Regions from separate parts of the Enterococcus hirae ATCC 9790 genome, predicted to be linked through region 1. Evidence: a T-box and tRNA genes for the amino acid it is inferred to sense, from the RefSeq annotation. Region 1 holds a T-box; the other holds one or more tRNA genes.
The links. The T-box of region 1 lies ahead of serS (serine--tRNA ligase). A T-box ahead of a tRNA ligase gene usually reads a tRNA of that ligase, here a tRNA-Ser.
Positions count from the first base shown of each region.

Region 2: it encodes a tRNA-Ser, which carries the amino acid that the T-box ahead of serS (serine--tRNA ligase) is inferred to sense. The anticodon was not compared.

Region 1 is NC_018081.1:940,281-943,714, reverse strand. It holds gene croR (response regulator transcription factor CroR) at 1-566, shown strand, start outside; gene EHR_RS04565 (sensor histidine kinase) at 553-1,761, shown strand; T-box leader at 1,806-2,019, shown strand; gene serS (serine--tRNA ligase) at 2,071-3,342, shown strand.
Region 2 is NC_018081.1:1,937,988-1,941,421, reverse strand. It holds gene EHR_RS09360 (hypothetical protein) at 1-674, opposite strand, end outside; tRNA gene EHR_RS09355 (tRNA-Ser) at 1,272-1,359, opposite strand; gene EHR_RS09350 (TetR/AcrR family transcriptional regulator) at 1,556-2,122, opposite strand; gene EHR_RS09345 (DUF1576 domain-containing protein) at 2,376-3,434, shown strand, end outside.

The sequences.
Region 1 (3,434 bases):
CGATACCTGATATTGAGTTATTGATTTTGGATATTATGATGCCTGAAATGGATGGCATGCAGGTCGTTAAAGAATTACGAAAGGAATCGCAAATCCCGATTATCATGTTGACAGCAAAAACAACCGATATGGATAAAATTAAAGGGCTTGTTGCTGGTGCTGATGATTATGTTACAAAACCATTTAATCCTTTAGAAGTTATGGCACGCGTAAAATCTTTGCTTCGTCGAACAAAAATGCAAATCACACCGGATCAACCGGATATATTAGAAGTAAACTCTTTGATTATTAACAAAGATTCCCATGAAGTAAAAACAATTGATGGGAAAGAGATTCAGCTCACAGCATTAGAATTTGGGATTCTATACTTATTAGCAAGTCATCCTAATCGTGTGTTCAGTGCAGATGAAATCTTTGAGCGTGTATGGAAACAAGAAAGTATTGTTTCCGCAAAAACTGTTATGGTCCATGTTAGTCATTTGAGAGATAAGATCGAAGAAGCAACTGGTGGAGAAAAAGTCATTCAAACCGTTTGGGGAGTGGGCTATAAAATTGATGCAAGATAAAAAAAGAGGAACAGAAAAACGGCGACGAATCAATCTAACTTCTAAGGAAATCAGTGAGTTATTAGCAGAAGGTATTATCACCGTGATTCTCCTTCTACTATTAAATGTTGCGATTTTGGTTGTCCTTACTTCAATAATTAGTAGTTCCCCTTCATTGACTAATGCGATTTGGGATTCAAAAAATATTTTTGCTCAACGATTGAATAGTGATTTATTTTGGAACGGCCGAAATTTTCTGATTCCCCTTTTCTTTCTTTTAGATATCGGCGTATTATACTGGCGGTTAATCCGTCGCTACCGACAAATGCAACTACGTCATATTATTAGCGAGCTTCACTATATCGCTAATGGTAATTATGACCATCGGATCCCTTTTGAATTAACAGGTGATCTTAGTCGTGTAGTAACAAGCATTAATGGTTTAGTCGATAGTACAGTAGCTGCGATCGAAGATGAACGGAAAATTGAAAAATCAAAAGATGAATTGATTACTAATGTGAGTCACGATATCCGTACCCCTTTAACCTCTATTATTGGTTACTTAGGATTAATCGAAGATGGTCAGTATCAAACAAAAGAGGATCTTTTGAAGTATACCCATACAGCTTATATCAAAGCAAAACAAATGAAATTACTAGTGGATGATCTTTTTGAGTATACTAAAGTCAGACAACCAGCTGTTCCGGTCAATTTTTCGGCTTTTGATCTGATCCAGCTAATTGAACAACTAGCTGCTGATTTTGAATTAGAAGCATCAAAAAAGCATATCCAAATCCTTGTATCATCACAGGTTCCATCATTAACTATGGATGGGGACACTGAAAAACTAGTTCGTGTCTTTAATAATTTACTGACGAATGCTTTAAAATACGGCAAAGGCGCTACAAAAATTGTCATTGAAGTCGAAAAAGTTGGCTCAGAAGTCGTTGCGACAGTAAAAAACAATGGAGCTATGATTCCTCGAGAATCAATCGATAATCTTTTTGACCGTTTTTACCGAGTAGAAGAGTCTCGTTCACAAGAAACCGGTGGGACGGGTTTAGGTTTAGCCATTGCTCAAAGTATCGTTGCTTTACATGGTGGTTATATTTATGCTAAATCTGATAAACACTGGACTTCATTCATCATGCATCTCCCAATAAAAAGAAATGAAAAATTACCAATCAAAAGTCAGGAACATATTGACGAAAATTAAAATATCCGATATTCTTATTACAATCATTTCTATATATCATATCTATATAGCACAGAACCCAGTACATTTTATTTTTTTCAAGAGAGCTGATGGATGGTGTAAATCAGCAAAAAATAAGTTTGGAAGTTCCAGTTCTTTGATGTGTACCTTTCGAAATAAGAAAGGTCGGTAAAACAGCCGTTATCTGTTAACAAGAGCAGCATATTTATATGTTGAACTCGGGTGGTACCGCGAATGTTAGACCGATTCGTCCCAAGATAATTGAGGGATGGATTGGTCTTTTTTTATTATATTTAAGGAGGAATTGCAATGTTAGATGTAAAAATGATGCGTCAAAATTTTGATTATGTTCAAGAAAAATTAATGACTCGTGGGGTCAAAAAAGAAACCTTAGCTGAATTTATGGAATTAGATGAAAGTCGTCGAAAATTACTTGTTAAAACGGAAGAATTAAAAAAATATCGTAATGATGTTTCAGCAGAAATTGCGCAATTAAAACGGAACAAAGAAGATGCAACAGCTAAAATCAATGAAATGAAAGAAGTTGGGGGCAACATTAAAGCTCTTGATGAAGAAGTAGCGCAAGTAGATGAAAAGTTACATCAAATTGCGACTACCTTACCAAATTTACCAGATGATTCTGTACCTGTTGGAAAAGACGAAGAGGACAACGTGGAAGTTCGTCGTTGGAACACGCCTCGTAATTTTTCATTTGAACCGAAACCACATTGGGAAATCGCTGAAAACTTAGGTATCTTAGACTTTGAAAGAGGGGCAAAAGTTTCTGGAAGTCGTTTTGTTTACTATAAAGGATTAGGTGCTCGCTTAGAACGTGCCGTTTATAACTTTATGCTAGATCAACACATCTATGAACATGACTATACAGAAATGATTACTCCTTATATCGTAAATAGTCGGGCTATGTTCGGAACTGGGCAATTTCCTAAGTTTAAAGAAGATGTTTTCCAATTAGAAGATACAGATTTGACATTGATCCCAACAGCGGAAGTTCCATTAACAAACTATTACAACGATGAGATCTTAGATGGGCAAGATTTACCGATTTATTTCACTGCTCTTAGTCCCGCATTTCGTTCGGAAGCAGGGAGTGCCGGCCGTGATACTCGAGGATTGATTCGTTTACACCAATTTAATAAAGTAGAAATGGTCAAATTCTCTGATGCAGAACATTCTTATGATGAGCTAGAAAAAATGACAGCCGATGCTGAAGATATTCTACAAAAATTACATTTACCTTACCGTGTAGTAGCATTATCTACTGGAGATATGGGCTTCTCTGCTGCCAAAACATATGACTTAGAAGTATGGATCCCTGCACAAGAAACATATCGTGAAATCAGCTCATGTTCAAACTGTGAAGATTTCCAAGCACGACGCGCAATGATCCGTTACCGTGATGCAGACGGAAAAATCCACTATGCTCATACACTGAATGGTTCAGGACTTGCAGTCGGCCGAACTGTCGCAGCGATCCTTGAAAACTACCAAAATGAAGATGGATCAGTGACTGTTCCAGAAGTATTAGTTCCTTACATGGGAAATTTAAAAGTAATCAAATAAATAGAGCTAGATCAAAAAGTGGACTGATAACACAATAAAAACTAGGCTCTTTGTCAAATAATGTTGATGGAGAGAAATCTTGCTATTACTTT
Region 2 (3,434 bases), 1.0 Mb from region 1:
TATTGAGGAAACCACTTACTAATTTCTTGAGATGTCCTGATGGCATTCCCCCGTGTTGTCAACGAAAATAGTAACTCAATAAAACTTATGAGCAGTGGGAAAATCAATAAGCGATGATATGCTCTTTTATATAATAAATAGCCAGTTATAATGGCCGTTAAAGTAAAAAAGCACGCATTCACTTGTTCTTGGTTAGCAGCAAATATCAGGAAAGGAAAACTAAACCAATAAATACTAGGAGTGATAGCTCTTCCTTTTAAGCGTTGGAAGAATGGGAAAAAAGCGAATAAGCAAAATGAAACGGACCATTGATAATTCAAAGTTGTCGACTCCCAGCCTGTTTCCCCCATCACGGTAAGTGGAACTAAGCAGTAGACAGATGTAACTAGCAACACGTTCTTACCATCCAATTTTTCAAAAACATACTTACAAATCATCAGAACCGTGCCCAACATGATGATTGAATTGACAAATTTCCACAGCAGAAAATGTTTAGAAAAAAACATCATAAACAGCTCTATGATCATTCTCGAACTCCAAGTTTTATAATGTTCGATCGAAGCTCCTAAATACCCTAGTTGGTCTAATCTATTTGAGTAAACTAAATCGTCTGCTCTAAATGATGGCATATATAGATTGAAAAATAAAAAACCAAGCCAAATAACTAAAAGCAAAAAAAATAATTCTTTATTAATTCTTTTTTATTCCAGTACATTATTAAACTCCTTTTTATAATTTATCCCAGCAATTATAACACAGAGGCTTCTGTTTCCTATATTTTTTCATCCTTTTATTTTTAAATAATGAACAAACTGGTCACTTTATCAAAAATAAACATAACAATTAACAGGTTTCATTCATTGGTTTTCCAAAGCGTTTGATCAACCATATTCGGCTAAAAGAAGATTCATTACTTGTTAATAAAACTTTACAAGAAAAATAAGTACTCCAAACAAATAACACCGCATAATTTTTGAAACATTCATAAATTCTCCATTCTAAATGATATCGTTCATGAAGAGACAAAAGTTACAATAACTATCGATAGGCATCTGACGGAAATTCGGAATACAAAAAGAGGTTATGAAAACTTTGGGTAGCTCCAATGACAATAAGCTTCTGCTTAAACACTATTGATTCATTTTTTGAGTAAAGTGTGAGTTTAATATCTCACCATAAAAATATTCTTTCGGGGGAGTCAAAAAATATTTCAGATAAAAAAATACAACAAAAAAGACACGACCTAAATCGTGTCTAACCGTTGGTATATAAGGAAGGTACAGGATTTGAACCTGCGCGCCGGTGTTAGCCGGTTCGCCGGATTTCGAGTCCGGTGCATTACCACTCTGCCAACCTTCCATACCTATTATTTTTAAACTTTTTTTAGTAAAAAGTCAAGCCTATTTCCCGATAGAAATCAAAAACCGGCATATTTATTTTATGTGGAGACAAAAAAACACAAGAATCATTTTCTGCTCCTTCTTAAATAGTGCCCAATGTGAAGTAAGAAAGAGTATTGGAATGAACCTTGTGTTATCACACTTCATAAGTAGATCTAACTAATTGTTTCAGGATTTTCTAAAGAAAGAATAGAATCAATCGTTCGCTTGATGAACGAAATAATTTGTTCTTCAGTTGGGTGCATGATGTTTGAAGACATTAAAGATGCGATTCCGGTAACTGCAACCCAGGTTCCAGTGTGTAATGCATCAACGTATTCATCTGACAACTGGTTGTATCGATGATCTTGTTTGACGATTTCACGGAAATAGTTATAAGAAAAATCATGCATTTTTTGTCCATCGCCATGTTCGTCGATATATAATGCCATGTAAAGACTATGATGTTTTTTTGCAAAGTAGATATAGTTTAATCCTAGGTCAATAATTTTATCTCCAGTACGTTCAACTGGAAAAACATTTTCTTTGAGTTGTTCAAAAATTGAGTCTAATAAAGTATTTTTTAGATCCTCCATGTTTTTGAACTCTAAATAAATAGGTTGTGTGGATATACCCATTTTTTTAGCAATATTTCTCGCAGTAAACCCTTTAAAACCTTCCTTTGCAACAACATCATAAGCAGCTTTCAGAATTTGATCTTTAGTATAGACTTTTCTTCTCATTAAAACTCCCCCACTTCTTACTGCAGTATATGTTGTTTTATTGTAACCGATATACACAGTTTTTGGCAAATAATTTACTCAAAACGTTATATTTTAAGTTTTTTCTTATTTATTTTTAACAATGATACAATATTATTTAAGAATAAACAAAAATACTGTTTCCCCTTACAAAAATTGACTTTTCTGTAACTGTTAGTTGACCAAAAGATTTCTTTCACGTTATAGTTAAAGAAAACGACAAAGAAGGTATGTAATGGTTAATAAAAACGACGTTATTTATATTCACCCCATCAAAAAAAAGCCATCTCAAAAAAATAAGTATTTTTATTTAACATTTACTGGCTTGTTTTTTCTAATAATCGGGCTTGTTTCTGGACATCCGGTTGAAACTATTGAGGGACTCAACAATATCCTTACTTCTCCTAGTAATCTGATGACCGATTATTTGGCAATAGGTGGTTTTGGAAGCGCATTTATCAATGTTGGTGTCCTGACTTTGTTGTCCGTACTTCTTTGCTATCATCATAAAGTCTATCTAAATGGACTAATCTTTGCTTCTGTATTAACCGTCACAGGTTTTTCTTTTTTTGGAAAAAATCTGTATAACTCTCTTTCCATTATTTTGGGTGTCTATCTCTATGCACGTTTTGTACATAAACCATTTTCACAGTATATTATGGTTGGCTTATTTGCTAGTGCCTTGTCACCTGTAGTTAGTTATATCACTTTCGGTATGAACTTACCATTGGGCTTAGGTATTTTATTTGGTAATCTGACTGGTATACTCGTTGTTTTTTTACTCCCTCCTTTGGCATCGAATACCCTTATTTTTCATCGTGGATTCAATTTGTATAATATTGGTTTTACTTCTGGATTGATCGCCATGGTCGTGGCTGGTATCCTTCGGTTATTTGATTTTCCAATTGAAGTTCAATCGTTCGTTTCAACAGGCTACCATCAAGAACTTACATTAGTCATTTTTCTTTTTTTTAGTTTAACTACGCTATTTGGTCTTTTTATTAATTCATGGAAGCTCACTGGTTTACATGACATTTTTCAAACTTCAGGAAAAGTAACTACTGATTTTATGGCGATCTCAAGTATCGGTGCCACCTTACTAAACATGGGGTTAGTAGGGCTGATGCTTTCCATCTATGTTCTTCTTATTGGTGGTGAATTCAACGGCCCGATTATTGGTGCAATCCTATCTTCAGTTGGATTCAGTGCCTTTGGTTGTCATCTAAAGAACAGTTTCCCCATACTTATAGGGATTTATCTTGCTTCATATCTGGCTACTATCCATGATGCCTCT